DNA from 4 places in the Streptomyces callyspongiae genome. Region 4 is predicted to be linked to each of the others. Evidence: riboswitches for the same ligand, from Rfam matches in the RefSeq annotation. Region 4 holds a riboswitch; each other region holds the start of a gene.
The links. Region 4 has a riboswitch for cobalamin ahead of ACL06G_RS19365 (cobalamin biosynthesis protein). Riboswitches for the same ligand answer to the same signal wherever they lie in the genome.
Positions count from the first base shown of each region.

Region 1: another riboswitch for cobalamin. It lies ahead of ACL06G_RS11420 (energy-coupling factor ABC transporter permease); the one in region 4 lies ahead of ACL06G_RS19365 (cobalamin biosynthesis protein).
Region 2: another riboswitch for cobalamin. It lies ahead of ACL06G_RS11140 (SCO2321 family membrane protein); the one in region 4 lies ahead of ACL06G_RS19365 (cobalamin biosynthesis protein).
Region 3: another riboswitch for cobalamin. It lies ahead of metE (5-methyltetrahydropteroyltriglutamate--homocysteine S-methyltransferase); the one in region 4 lies ahead of ACL06G_RS19365 (cobalamin biosynthesis protein).

Region 1 covers NZ_JBJZOM010000009.1:215,326-218,562, forward strand. Annotated here, with positions in the region: gene ACL06G_RS11415 (NADP-dependent oxidoreductase) at 1-884, shown strand, start outside; cobalamin riboswitch at 1,061-1,256, shown strand; gene ACL06G_RS11420 (energy-coupling factor ABC transporter permease) at 1,285-2,010, shown strand; gene ACL06G_RS11425 (energy-coupling factor ABC transporter substrate-binding protein) at 2,007-2,366, shown strand; gene cbiQ (cobalt ECF transporter T component CbiQ) at 2,373-3,134, shown strand; gene ACL06G_RS11435 (energy-coupling factor ABC transporter ATP-binding protein) at 3,131-3,237, shown strand, end outside.
Region 2 covers NZ_JBJZOM010000009.1:158,979-162,215, forward strand. Annotated here, with positions in the region: gene ACL06G_RS11130 (glycosyltransferase family 4 protein) at 1-451, opposite strand, end outside; gene ACL06G_RS11135 (TetR family transcriptional regulator) at 733-1,392, shown strand; cobalamin riboswitch at 1,387-1,506, shown strand; gene ACL06G_RS11140 (SCO2321 family membrane protein) at 1,740-3,023, shown strand; gene ACL06G_RS11145 (SCO2322 family protein) at 3,023-3,237, shown strand, end outside.
Region 3 covers NZ_JBJZOM010000009.1:33,267-36,503, forward strand. Annotated here, with positions in the region: gene ACL06G_RS10540 (DUF1877 family protein) at 1-360, opposite strand, end outside; partial or broken gene ACL06G_RS10535 (RNA-guided endonuclease InsQ/TnpB family protein) at 1-62, shown strand, start outside; gene ACL06G_RS10545 (alpha/beta hydrolase family protein) at 359-1,186, shown strand; cobalamin riboswitch at 1,326-1,547, shown strand; gene metE (5-methyltetrahydropteroyltriglutamate--homocysteine S-methyltransferase) at 1,703-3,237, shown strand, end outside.
Region 4 covers NZ_JBJZOM010000022.1:32,762-35,998, reverse strand. Annotated here, with positions in the region: gene ACL06G_RS19370 (cobyric acid synthase) at 1-370, opposite strand, end outside; gene ACL06G_RS19365 (cobalamin biosynthesis protein) at 367-1,326, opposite strand; cobalamin riboswitch at 1,442-1,611, opposite strand; gene ACL06G_RS19360 (hypothetical protein) at 1,709-2,326, opposite strand; gene ACL06G_RS19355 (3-oxoacyl-ACP synthase III family protein) at 3,047-3,237, shown strand, end outside.

The DNA of each region.
Region 1 (3,237 bases), on a different contig from region 4:
AGTACCTGTCGGTCGATCCCTACATGCGCGGCCGCATGGACGACCGGCGCTCCTACGTACCGCCGTTCCGCCTGGAGGAACCGATGGACGGCGGAGCCGTCGGCATCGTGGTGGAGTCCCGCGCGGAGGGCTTCAACGCCGGCGACCACGTCCTGCACGGCAAGGGGTGGCGGGAGTACGCCACGCTGGACGCCCGGCAGGCCACGACCGTCTCGCCCGAACTGGCCCCCGCCAGCGCCTACCTCGGCGTCCTCGGCATGCCCGGACTCACCGCGTACGCGGGACTGCTCGAGGTCGCTTCCCTCACCGAGGGCGACGCCGTGTTCGTGTCCGGCGCGGCCGGGGCGGTGGGCAGCCAGGTGGGGCAGATCGCACGCCTCAAGGGAGCGTCACGCGTCATCGGCAGCGCGGGCTCCGACGAGAAGGTCCGCCTGCTGCAGGAGGAGTACGGCTTCGACGCGGCGTTCAACTACAAGTCGGCCCCCGTCGCGGAGCAGCTGCGGGCAGCGGCGCCCCAGGGCATCGACGTCTACTTCGACAATGTCGGCGGCGATCACCTTGAGGCGGCGCTCGGCGAGATGAACGTGCACGGCCGCATCACGGTGTGCGGCATGATCGCGCAGTACAACGCCACCGAACCGCCGACTGCACCGCGGAACCTGGCCATGCTGATCGGCAAGCGTATCCGCATGCAGGGCATGCTGGTGGCCGACCACTACGGGATGCAGCAGCAGTTCGTCTCCGAGGTCTCGGAGTGGATCCGTTCCGGGAAGCTGCACTACCGGGAGACCGTGGTCGACGGTATCGACAACGCTCTCGACGCCTTCCTCGGCATGCTCAAGGGGGAGAACACCGGAAAGATGGTGGTGCGCCTCGAGGAATGAGTCGTCGGGAGAGAGCGGACCCGGAGCGCCAGGAGGCGCCGCAGAGGTTCCGCCGGGGGTGCACGGCCGGTTTCCCGCGCGAACCCGGTCCGTGCCCTTGGGCGGGAGCCGATGGGTGGGACGACGCCGCAACGGCCGCCGAACGGGGCACGGTTGTGGAGGGGTCCGACGGCGGGCTACTGTCGCACTGCCTTGGTGTTCGGGAAGCCGGTGCGAATCCGGTGCGGCCCTCGCCACTGTGATCGGGAAGTCGGGCTCCATTCCTCAACGGAAGCCACTGGACCGCTGCGGTACGCCGCACGGGCCGGGAAGGCGGAGCCCCCGGCGGCATGACCCGTGAGCCAGGAGACCGGCCAAGGCGCGTCGTCCATCCACGAGGTGCTGGAGAGGTCTCACTCACATGCATATTGCCGAGGGGTACTTGCCCCCGTGGCATGCGGTCGCCTGGAGCGCCGCCGCCGCCCCGTTCGTCCTGCACGGCGTCCGCACTCTCACCCGTCAGGTCCGCGAACACCCGGATTCCACGCTTCTCCTGGGAGCCTCGGGTGCCTTCACCTTCGTCCTGTCCGCACTCAAGATCCCTTCGGTCACCGGGAGTTGCTCCCACCCGACCGGCACGGGGCTGGGGGCGATCCTGTTCCGGCCGCCGGTCATGGCGGTTCTCGGCACGCTGACCCTTCTCTTCCAGGCGCTGCTGCTCGCCCACGGCGGACTGACCACGCTGGGGGCCAACGCCTTCTCGATGGCGGTCGTCGGGCCCTGGGCGGGCTACGGGGCCTACCGGTTGCTGGTCCGCACCGGGGCTCCGTTGATGGCTGCCGTCTTCGCGGGCGCTTTCCTGGCCGACCTCAGCACCTACTGCGTCACCAGCGTGCAGCTCGCACTCGCTTTCCCCGACCCGGTGACCGGCGTGGCCGGAGCACTGGCCAAGTTCGGCGGCATCTTCGCCGTCACACAGCTCCCGTTGGCCGTCAGCGAGGGCCTGCTCACCGTGCTGGTGATGCGGTTGCTGACCCAGTCCAGCCGAGGCGAGCTGCGCCGCCTCGGAGTGCTGACCCGGCTCGCCCCGGGGCCCGCTCGAGCGGCGGAGAACCGGGCGGCCTCGACGCAGGAGGCGGCCCGGTGACGCGCGGAACCCGCATCAATCTGCTGCTGATCGCCGTGGTGGTCGGCCTGGCCGTGGTCCCGCTGGCCATCGGCGCCGGCGACGGCGCGGACGAACCCTTCGGCGGTGCCGACGCCCGGGCGCAGGGCGCCATCGAGGAGAACGCTCCCGCCTACGAACCGTGGTTCGCACCGGTGTACGAACCACCGTCGGGCGAAGTGGCGTCGGGCTTGTTCGCGCTGCAGGCCGCTCTCGGCGGGGGTGTGGTGGCCTACTACTTCGGGCTGCGCCGGGGACGCCGCCAGGGCGCGGCGGCCGCCGAGGCCGCGGCACCGGCCCCGGTGGCCGGCGAGGCCGACGGCCGACCCGTCCCGTAGCCGCTCGTGCTGCCCATCGACGCCGCAGCCCACGAGAACCGCTGGCGGGGGCGTCACCCGCTGGAGAAGGCCGCGCTGGGGCTGGGGCTGACCGCGCTCGCCGTCGCCCTGCCGCCGTGGCCGGGCGCCGCGCTCGTCGCCGCCGCGACGCTGACCGTGCTGCTCGGCCCGGCCGGCGTCGCGGGGCGCCGGCTGTGGCGCGCCTTCCGGGTACCCCTCGGTTTCTGCGTGACCGGAGCGGTCCCGTTGCTGTTCCGGCTGGGAGGAGCGGGTGACGGCTCCGGCTGGGGTCTCTCGTGGGCGCCCGAGGGTCCCGTCCAGGCTGTCGGACTGCTGCTGCGCACGTCGGCGGCCTCGCTCGGGCTGCTGCTGTTCGCGTTCACCACTCCCGTCGCCGACGTGGTGCCGCGCCTGGTGCGTGCCGGAGTGCCCCCCGCGGTCGTGGACGTGGCGCTGGTGATGTACCGGATGAGCTTCCTGCTGCTGGATGCCGTGCGACGTGTGCGGGAGGCGCAGGCGGCCCGGTTGGGCCATGCCACCCGGGCGGCCGCGTGGCGCTCACTGGCCGGCCTGGCATCCACCGCGTTCGTCCGCGCCTTCGACCGCGCCCAGCGCCTCGAGCGGGGACTGACGGGGCGGGGCTACGACGGCACGCTGCGGGTGCTGGTGCCCGCCGTCCTGCCGTCCCGCCCCTTCCTGGCAGGTACGGCACTGCTGCTCATCGGGCTGATCGTCGCCACCCTCGTCCTGGAAAGGCTGCTTCCTTGAACCCGTCCCCCGAACCGCTGGTCGCGCTCGACGGTGCGGGCTTCCGCTACGAGGACGGTCCGTGGGTGATCCGGGACCTGGACTTCACCGTGCAGCGGGGGCG
Region 2 (3,237 bases), on a different contig from region 4:
CCAGGGTCTGGTTGTCGTGGACGAGGTCGAACTCGTGGCGGCGGGCGGCGAGATGCCGGCGCGCGCGGAGCGAGAAGGTCAGCGGCTCGGGGAAGCCGCCGGTCCACATGGTGCCGACCTCGAGGAGGTCGATCCAGTCGCGGAGCTCTTCGCGGCGCGGGGTGCGGAACGGGTCGGGCTGCCGGTACAGGTCGAGGCTGGGCAGCTCGGTCAGCGTGACGCCTTCGTCCAGTTCCGGGTACGGCTGCGCGCCGATCACTTCGACACTGTGCCCGAGTCGGGCGAGCTCCCGGGAGAGGTGGCGCACGTAGACCCCTTGGCCGCCGCAGAACGGGTTCCCCTTGTAGCTGAGGAGGGCGATCCGCAGGGGCCTGCCGCCGTCGGCGGCGACCGGAGCGGCCGGCAGCGCAACAGCGCTGTTCCTGGCGTCGTGCACGGCCTCTGCGGTCATTCACGACCCCCTTCTTCACTGCACCGTCGCCGGAGCGTATCCGCTCGCGCTAGGCTGGAACAAGTTTCAGGAATACCATCCCGGAGCACCGGCGGACCGGCACCCGACTGAATCTACCGGCGAGTCACTTGGTGTGAGGCGGTGTCGCCGCGTGATGCGCACCACGAGGGCCGGAAGGCGGTAGGCGGAAACCCGCACGAGGACCGGGTTGCGGACGCAGGACGAGACAGTCGCCTCCCGCGGCGGGAGCGACCGGAAGGCCCGCTGAGGGGGAAGGGCAGTTGACGAAGCACACGAAGCCGGGCGCGGCCCCGCACACCGCCCGGCAGACGGAACGACGCCGGCGCATCCTGCAGGCGACGGCACGACTCGCCCGCCGCGGCGGCTACGACGCCGTGCAGATGCGGACCGTCGCCGAGCAGTCCGAGGTCGCCCTGGGCACCCTCTACCGCTACTTCCCCTCCAAGGTGCACCTGCTCGTCGCCACCATGCAGGACCAGCTCGCACAGCTGCACACCACGCTCCACCGGCATCCCCCCGCGGCACCGGACCCCGCTTCGCGCGTCACCGAGACACTCATGCGGGCCTTCCGGCAACTGCAGCGCGAACCCCTGCTCGCCGACGCCATGGTGCGGGCACTCAACTTCGGCGACCGTTCCGTGTGCACCGAGGTCGACGCCGTCTCGCGCCTCACCACGGCGCTCGTCCTCGACGCGATGGGCACGACGGAACGACCGTCGCCGCAGCAGCTGTCGGCGGTCCGGGTCATCGGTCACACCTGGCACTCCGCGCTGGTCGCCTGGCTCTCCGGCCGCTCCTCGATCGAGCAGGTGACCGCGGACATCGAAACGGTGTGCGCCCTCATCGCGCCGCGGTCCCCGTCCCCGGAGACAGGCCACGCGGCGGGGACGGCCCCGGGGCCGTCTGGACAGCCCCGCTAGAGTGGGCGCGGAAGTGAACGCCTTCGGTCCGGGGGAAGCCGGTGCAAATCCGGCGCTGACCCGCAACCGTGAGGGCGTCCGTGCCCGTCGGCCCGCTGCTCCTCCGGAGCACGCGCAGGACGGGCACGGGCCCCGAGCCGGAGCACCCGGCCGCAGGCAAGGCTCCCGGAGCCGCCGACCGTCCCCCGGGACGTACCGGCGTCCCCGGCACCGCCGAGGTATGCGGAGCTGAGCCCGGTGTGCCACCGCACGGTGCGGAACGCGTGCGGCGGGCGGCCGCGCGCGGCTGCGTGGACCGCCCACCGCGTGATCACGCCCGTGTGATCGCTCACCGAAAGGCAACTGTCATGTTCCTGCGCCGCAGCGCAGCGGCCCTCGCCGCCGGCACCGTCCTCTGTGCGGTAGCAGCCCCGGCGGCAACCGCCGTCCCCCGTCCCGCCGTCGCCGCCGACAAGAGCAAGAAGGCCACGGACCCCGGCCTCCACGGCACCGCGGACCCCACCTACGACGGGGTGTGGCGGCAGTCCCTCGCCCTGCTGGCACAGGACACCGCCGGTGTCGCACCGTCCGGCACGGCCGTCGACTGGCTGGACGACCAGCAGTGCGCCGACGGGTCGTTCACCTCGTTCCGCCCCGACACCTCCGAGCCGTGCGGACCGAAGACCCCGGCCGACACGAACGCCACCGCCGCCGCCGTGCAGGCACTCGCCGCTCTCGGCGGGCAGGACGAGCGGGTCGGCAAGGCCGTGGACTGGTTGAAGTCCGTCCAGAACGACGACGGCGGCTGGGGATTCAACCCCGGCAGCCCCTCCGACGCCAACTCCGTCTCCGTGGTCGTCGGCGCCCTCGGTGCCGCGGGAGAGGACCCCGCCGGGGTGACCAGCGGAAAGAACGGCGCCTCGGCGTACGACGCGCTGCTCGACTTCCGCCTGGGCTGCGACGCTGACGAGGCCGACCGGGGCGCGTTCGCCTACCAGCCGGACAAGAAGGGCGGACTGGCACCGAACGCCGACGCCACCGCCGCGGCCGCCCTGGCCGGCCGGGGCGAGGGCTTCGTCGTGGAGCCGGGCGGCGGGAAGAGCGACGGCGGGCCGGCGAAGGCCTCCTGCCAGGACGCCGTCGACGACCCCGCTGCCGCCGCCGACCACGGCACCGCCTACCTGGCCGGAGTCCTGCGGAAGAACGACTGGCACCTCACGTCCGCGCTGCCCGGCTCCGAGGACCAGCCCGACTACGGCAACACCGCCGACGCGGTCATCGCCCTGTCCGCAGGTGGCCGCGACGAGGACGCCCGCTCCGCCCTGGGATGGCTGAAGAAGCACGTCGACGACTGGGACGCGTCCCAGGACTCGCCCGCGGCACTCGGCCAACTCGTCCTGGCCGCCCACTCCGTCGGAGCCGACCCCCGCGACTTCGGCGGCGTCGACCTGGTGCAGCGGCTGAACTCCACCGGCCCGAAGCCGGCGGGGACCACGCAGCAGCAGCCCGCCCCGGGGGCCCAGCAGGCACAGGAGGCCCAGGAGAGCGAGGACTCGGACGGCACCTGGCAGACCCTGTCGGTGGTGGGCGCGTTCCTCGTCGCCGGAGTCGGCATCGGCATCCTGTTCAGCGGCCGCCGGAAGAAGGCCTGATGCGCGGCCGGCTGCCGACCGGCCCGCACCGCAGCACCGCCCCCGGCACGGGACGCGTCCTGGCCGGGGCGGTGCTCGCCGCCGTGCTCGCCGTGCTGTGCGCCGCGCCCGCCCAGGCCACCGGATACCGGTACTGGTCCGTCTGGGAGCGCGACAGCGGCTCCTGGCGGTACGCCACCCAGGGCATCGCGACACTGCGCCCCGTCGACGGCGA
Region 3 (3,237 bases), on a different contig from region 4:
CGCGCTTCCTTCAACGGGGAAGTCCCGCCGGCGCAGCAGGAAATCGAGTGCGTGCCAGGTTTTGTTGATGTCGTGGCAGCGTGCCCGGGCCGTCTCGGGCCTGGTGTCGCACTCCGCTTCGAGCAGCGTGGTCACGAACTCCTCGGCCCAGTGTGGATCACGGAGCGCGTGGTCGAGTTCCGTGGGTGTCAGGCGGACGTACTCTCCGATCATGCTCATAGCTGCTGGAGCGTAGGAGGTGGCGCTGACATCCCGAGCGGAACGGCCCCGCTCCGCCGCTCGTCGTCCCGAGGCCGGACCGGCTAGTGTCGTCGGCGTCTCCCGTCCACGTCGATTCCTGCCCAGGTGAGCACCGCGCATGAAAGAAAAAGTAAGATTCCCGAGCGTCGTCGGCCCGGAACTGGCCGGAGTGATCGATCTGCCGAAGGGCAAGGTCCGGGGCTGGGGCCTCTTCGTGCACGGATTCACTCTCGGCAAGAACTCGCCGGCCGCCTCGCGCGTCAGCAAGCAGCTGGCCCGCGAGGGGATCGGCATGCTGCGCTTCGACAATCTCGGGATCGGAGACTCCGAGGGCGACTGGGGCGACGGGTCGTTCACCGTCAAGGTGCAGGACACCGTCCGTGCCGCGGCCTTCATGGCGGAGCGGGGGACTCCGGTGGATCTGCTGGTGGGGCATTCGTGGGGCGGCGCCGCCGCGATCGCCGCAGCGCGCGAGACGGCCGGTCTCCGCGCGCTGGCCACGATCGCGGCGCCCGTCGACCCCAGCCATGTCGAGCGGCAGTACGACTCGGTCCTGGACCGTGTCCTCAGCGAGGGCGCGCACGAGTGGTTCGTCGGCGGGAGGACCCTGGTTCTCAAGCGCGCCTTCGTCGAGGACGTCCGCCGGGCTCACCTCCGCGACCGGATCGGCGAGGTGAACCTTCCGCTCCTCATCGCGCATTCGCCCACCGACTCCACGGTCGACATCGCCAATGCCGGGGAGATCTTCCAGGAGGCGCGGCACCCGCGAAGCTTCATCTCGCTCGAAGGAGCGGACCATCTGTTGACCGCGCGGGGGCAGGCGCAGCGGGCCGCCCACATCATCAGCGCCTGGGCCGATCAGTACCTCGACGAGCCGCGGCCCCGGGAAGGGACCTCCCGGACGACGGAGGGTTCGGACCGCCAGGATCCTCCGTCGGAGACGTGATCGTGCACGGAGCACGTCCGGCACATGCGCCCGTCGAGCACGGCCGGCGTCCCGCTTCCTGCCCACGTCTCCGCCGGAGCCGCCTCCCGGGCCGGCCCGGAATGTGGAATCCGTCCTCCCGCTCCCGCTCGGGGCGACTAGTCTGAAGAGTGCAGCTGGTTCGCCCTGTCTGCCAGGCAGGCGCGTCGCAAGAGGGAACCCGGTGGAAATCCGGGACTGCCCCGCAGCGGTGAGCGGGAACGACCGCCGTCACACGCACTGGCCCCGAACGGGACCGGGAAGCGACGGCCAGTAGGAGTCCGCCCTTCCACAGGGCGAAGCGCCCGCGAGTCCGAAAACCTGCCCGCTGTCCGCGCGCGGCGACCGCGCGCGGTGGTTCCGGTGACCTCGAGGGCGGGTCGGCGTACGCACCGGGCGGAGCGGCTGAGGCACCACGGCCGCACCACCGGTCGGCTGCTCCTTCGCGCACGCTCCCGGTCCCGGGACCTCGACGACACGCTCGCGAAGGAGAGTTCCGTGACACCGAAGTCCGCAGCCGCGGCACCACAGGCCGTCGTGTACGGGTACCCGCGCCAGGGCCCGAACCGGGAACTGAAGAAAGCGATCGAAGGGTACTGGAAGGGCCGGACCACCGCAGAATCCCTGGCCCGGACGGCGGCCGGGCTGCGCGCACAGGTCTGGGGCAGTCTGGCGGAAGCCGGCATCCACGAGGTGCCGACCGGCGACTTCTCCCTCTATGATCACGTGCTGGACACCAGCGTCATGGTCGGTGCCGTCCCGGAACGGCACCGGAAAGCGGTGGAGGCCGACGCGCTGGACGGCTACTTCGCGATGGCCCGGGGCACGCAGGACGTCGCCCCGCTGGAGATGACCAAGTGGTTCGACACCAACTACCACTACCTGGTCCCGGAGCTCGGCCCGGACACCGAGTTCGCCGCCGACTCCACGCAGCAGGTCGCCGCACTGCGCGAAGCCCGGGCCCTCGGTCACCGCGCACGCCCCGTGCTCCTCGGGCCTGTCACGTACCTGCTGCTGGCCAAGCCCGCGTCCGGCGTCGCCCCCGGCTTCGAGCCGTTGACGCTGCTCGACCGGCTGCTGCCGGTCTACGCCGACGTCCTCGCCGACCTGCGCGCCGCCGGAGCGGAGTGGGTGCAGCTCGACGAACCCGCGCTGGTCGAGGAACGCTCCTCCGCCGAGCTGAACGCCGCCGCTCGCGCCTACCGCGACCTCGGCACCCTGGCAGACCGGCCGAAGCTGCTCGTCGCCAGTTACTTCGACCGGCTCGGTGAGGCGCTTCCCGTGCTGGCGAAAGCCCCGGTCGAGGGCCTGGGGCTGGACTTCACCCGAAGCGCGGGCGCCAATCTCAACGCCCTCGCCGCCGTCGGGGGTCTCCCGGGCAAGCGCCTGGTCGCCGGTGTGGTCGACGGCCGCAACGTGTGGGCCGACGACCTGGAGAGGTCACTGGCGACACTGGGCACGCTGCTGGGACTCGCCGACCGCGTCGATGTCGCCCCGTCCTGCTCTCTGCTGCACGTCCCGCTCGACACCGCCGCCGAGCGGGACATCGACCCGGAGATTCTGCGCTGGCTGGCCTTCGCCCGGCAGAAGACCGCCGAGGTCGTCACCCTCGCGAAGGGGCTCACGCAGGGCGCCGACGCGATCGCCGCCGACCTCGCCGGCCGCCGCTCCGACCTCGCCGCCCGGGCCCGCTCCGCACTGACCCGTGACGCTGCCGTCCGCGCCAGGGCGGCCGCGGTGACGGACGGGGACTGCCACCGCCCACAGCCCTACACGGACCGGAACGCGGCCCAACGCGCCCGGCTCGGCCTTCCGCTGCTGCCCGTGACCACCGTGGGCTCCTTCCCGCAGACGGACGAGCTGCGCGCGGCCCGCGCCGACCTGCGGGCCGGGCGGATCGATGCCGCGGCCTACGAGGAGCGGGTCGGGACGGAGATCCGCGACGTGATCGCCTTCCAGGAGGAGGCGGGGATCGATGTGCTCGTGCACGGTGAGCCCGAACGCAACGACATGGTGCAGTACTTCGCCGAGCA
Region 4 (3,237 bases):
CCCGCAGTTCCCGCAGGCAGTCCGTGACCGTCGTCAGCAGCGTCCGCTGCCGGTCCTCGTGGTAGCCGCGAGCGCTGAGTTCGCCGACGGGCCGCCCCATGAGGACGACCTGGCTGCTGCGGTCACCTCCCGGTTTCAGCAGCACCGGGTTCATGTGCGCACTCGGCTCGACTCGCGCCGCGGCGGCCTGCATGGCCTGGGCACGGCCGATCTCCGCCCCCTCGCGGGTCACGTAGGAGTTGAGCGACATGTTCTGCGCCTTGAAGGGCGCCACCGACAGGCCCTTGCGGGTCAGCCACCGGCAGATGCCCGCCGTCACCACGCTCTTCCCCGCGTCCGAGGTGGTGCCCGCCACCAGCAGTCCGCTCACCGCTTCCGCCTCCTCCTGCTCGCGGACACCGCTGCCCGCACACCTGTCGTCGCCACCAGTGTCAGCAACCCGACGCGCCGCGACAGGCCCGAGGCCCGCTCGATGTCGCATGCGGTCGCGCGCGCACCGGAAGCGTTGAGCACCGGACGGTGCTCGACCCTGCCGCCGTAGGCGAGGGTTCCGCCCAGCCGCACACCCAACGCCCCGGCGAACGCCGCCTCGACAGGCCCGGCGTTGGGACTGGGATGCCGGAAGGCGTCCCGGCGCCAGGCCCGCAGCGCCCCGCGCGGGTCCGGCCCCGCCAGGGCGGCCAGACCCGCGGTGAGCCGGGCCCCCGGCCACCCCGCGACGTCGTCCAGCCGCGCGGCGGCCCAGCCGAACCGGCGGTAGCGCGGGGACCGGTGGCCGTGCATGGCGTCGAGCGTGTTCACGGCGCGGAACGCCACCAGTCCGGGAACGCCCGCCGCGGCGCCCCACACCAGCGCGCCGACGACGGCGTCCGAGGTGTTCTCCGCGACGGACTCCAGCACCGCGCGGGCCAGGCCGTCCGCGTCCAGGGCGTCCGAGTCGCGTCCGCACAGGTGCGGCAGCCCGGCGCGTGCGGCCGGGAGGTCCCCTGCCGCGAGTGCCGCGCCGACGGCGCGGGCTTCACGCGTCAGCGAGGTCCCGCCGAGCGCGGCCCAGGCGGCGACGGCGGTGAGGGCGAGGTGCGGCAGGGGCGAACGGGCCCGCCGCGCCGCACGGTCGAGGGCAGCGGCCATGAGGGCCGGGCCTCCCACGCAGAGGGCGGTGCACACCGCTCCGGCGGCACGGCTGTCCTGCCAGAGCAGGCGTTCCGCGCGGGTGGCGGCACGGCCGAAAAGGGCAACGGGGTGGCCGCGCCGGGGATCCCCCAGTGCGCGATCGGCGAGGAAGCCGAGCGTCACCCCGTACGCGTACGCACGTGGGCGGGCCATCAGACGACGTGCGGCGGCGCCTCGCAGGAACGGGGGAGGGGCGGGCACGACAGGCCCGGGGGAGCGGCGCGGAAGCCACGCATGGCGGTGTCCTCACTCAGGGTCCTCGCCCTGGTTCGACGTGACCGGCGACGAGAGTCTCCTGGCTCCCGGATCGGCCTCTCCCCGTGCCTTCCAGCCCGTGCGGGCCGTGGCGTGCGGTGGGGAGCGCTCCCCGGTGACAGTGGCGGGACCGCGCCGGATTCTCACCGGCTTCCTCTCCTGCCGCCGCTTGGCACGGGAAGTCCATCACGCACCCCAACGGGCGTCAACTCGTCCCCGACCTGCGACGGAAGAGTGTGAGCGGCCCCACGCGCGGTCCGTGGGGCCGCTGCCGCACGGGTCAGTTCCCGGCGTCGTTCTTCTCCGGGACGTCGGCGGCACACGTGGCGCGGCCGAAGTCGCCGAAGGCGGTGGCGCGCTGACGGTGCTGCCCGTCGACGGCCACGGTGCACTGGGCCGTGCCGCCGTCCTTCCCGAGGGTGAGGGAGACGCGGGCCGAACCGCTGGCCGGCTGGACGGTGAGTTTCTTGGTCCAGGGCAGTTCGACGGACTGCCGCTGCCGGCGGGGCTTGTCGGGGTCGCCGCCGTTCCAGCTGATGGTGGCGGGGCCGTCGCCGGTCACCCGGTAGGTCACCGCCACGGAGTACGGGGCGTCCGCGGGTTCCTGATCGTCCGACAGTCCGACGGTCAGCGCCGTCCCGGCCGCGGCAGCGGCGACCAGGGCGGCCGCCCCGGCGAGGACCTTCGGCCGGTGGTCGCGCCACAGCACGGCAACCGTTCCGCCCGCAGCGGAGGCCTGCGTTCCGTCCTGTCCGCCGGTCCGTCCGTCCGGGGAGTCCGCTTCCGCGGCGTCGGCCGCCGTGTCCGCCGGGGGTGCGGATTCCGCGGCGCCCGGTACGGAGCGGGTCCCGGTGCTCTCGCCTTCTTCCGCGTTCTGCGAGCCTTCCGTACTGCCCATGGCCGAACTCCCGGTTGCCTGATCCTGATCGCCGATTCCGTGCCGTGCGCCCCGGAGGGCGCGCCGAACCCGGGGTGTATACCGCATCGTTCGAGGGCATGTCATCCGGTCGGCGATGTCGTACATGTCTGATATGGGCAGCTGATGGTCATGGGCGCGGGCCAGCGCCCTTCGGTCCGGAGTCGGCAAGGTGCTCGTCCAGACGGGAGACCGTGGGGTGGAAGCGCCGGGTCGAATACGCCTGGCTCGGTCCGCAGCATCCCGACATCCACCAGAGGATTCCGCAGCCTTCACCAGAGTGCCGTGCGGGGGCAACGCGAGGTCTCGTGTTTCAGGTGATACGGGACGAGTTGCACGGTCAGGTACGGGAGTCGCGCCTCGGTCAGTGACCGTCGCAGGACACAAGGTGGTCTCCGGTGTGGCGGCGGACTCCGGGGCGGGTCTTGGTGCCAGAGGCGGTCGCGGTCGTTCAGTGACCGAGGTGGCCGTTGCGTTTCGCCGCCCAGGGGCAATCGAGGTGCGGCTGCTTCACTCGCCGCACTGTGCGGCCTCGAGACCGTCGCCGTGGCGACTTGGGCGGGCCTGGGGTGCGAATTCGGCCCTGGTCCGCGGGTTCAACGGTTTCAACGACTCTGCTGGCTGAGGGGTCTGCCGCCGCGTCTGGGTCCGCGGTTGTGTGGATGCGTCGTTCCCGGGCGAGAGCTGTGAAAGGGGCTGGGTGTGGACGCGGCAGGCGGTATCGGTGTGGTCGGGACCGGGGCTTGTGTGCCAGAGCGGGTGGTGTCGAATGCTGAAGTGGCCGCGCGGTGCGGGGTGAGCGCGGCGTGGATCGAGGCTCGCACGGGAGTGCGGGAGCGGCACCAGGCGGCTGGGGGAGAAGCGGCCTCGGATCTGGCGGCCGAGGCGGTTCG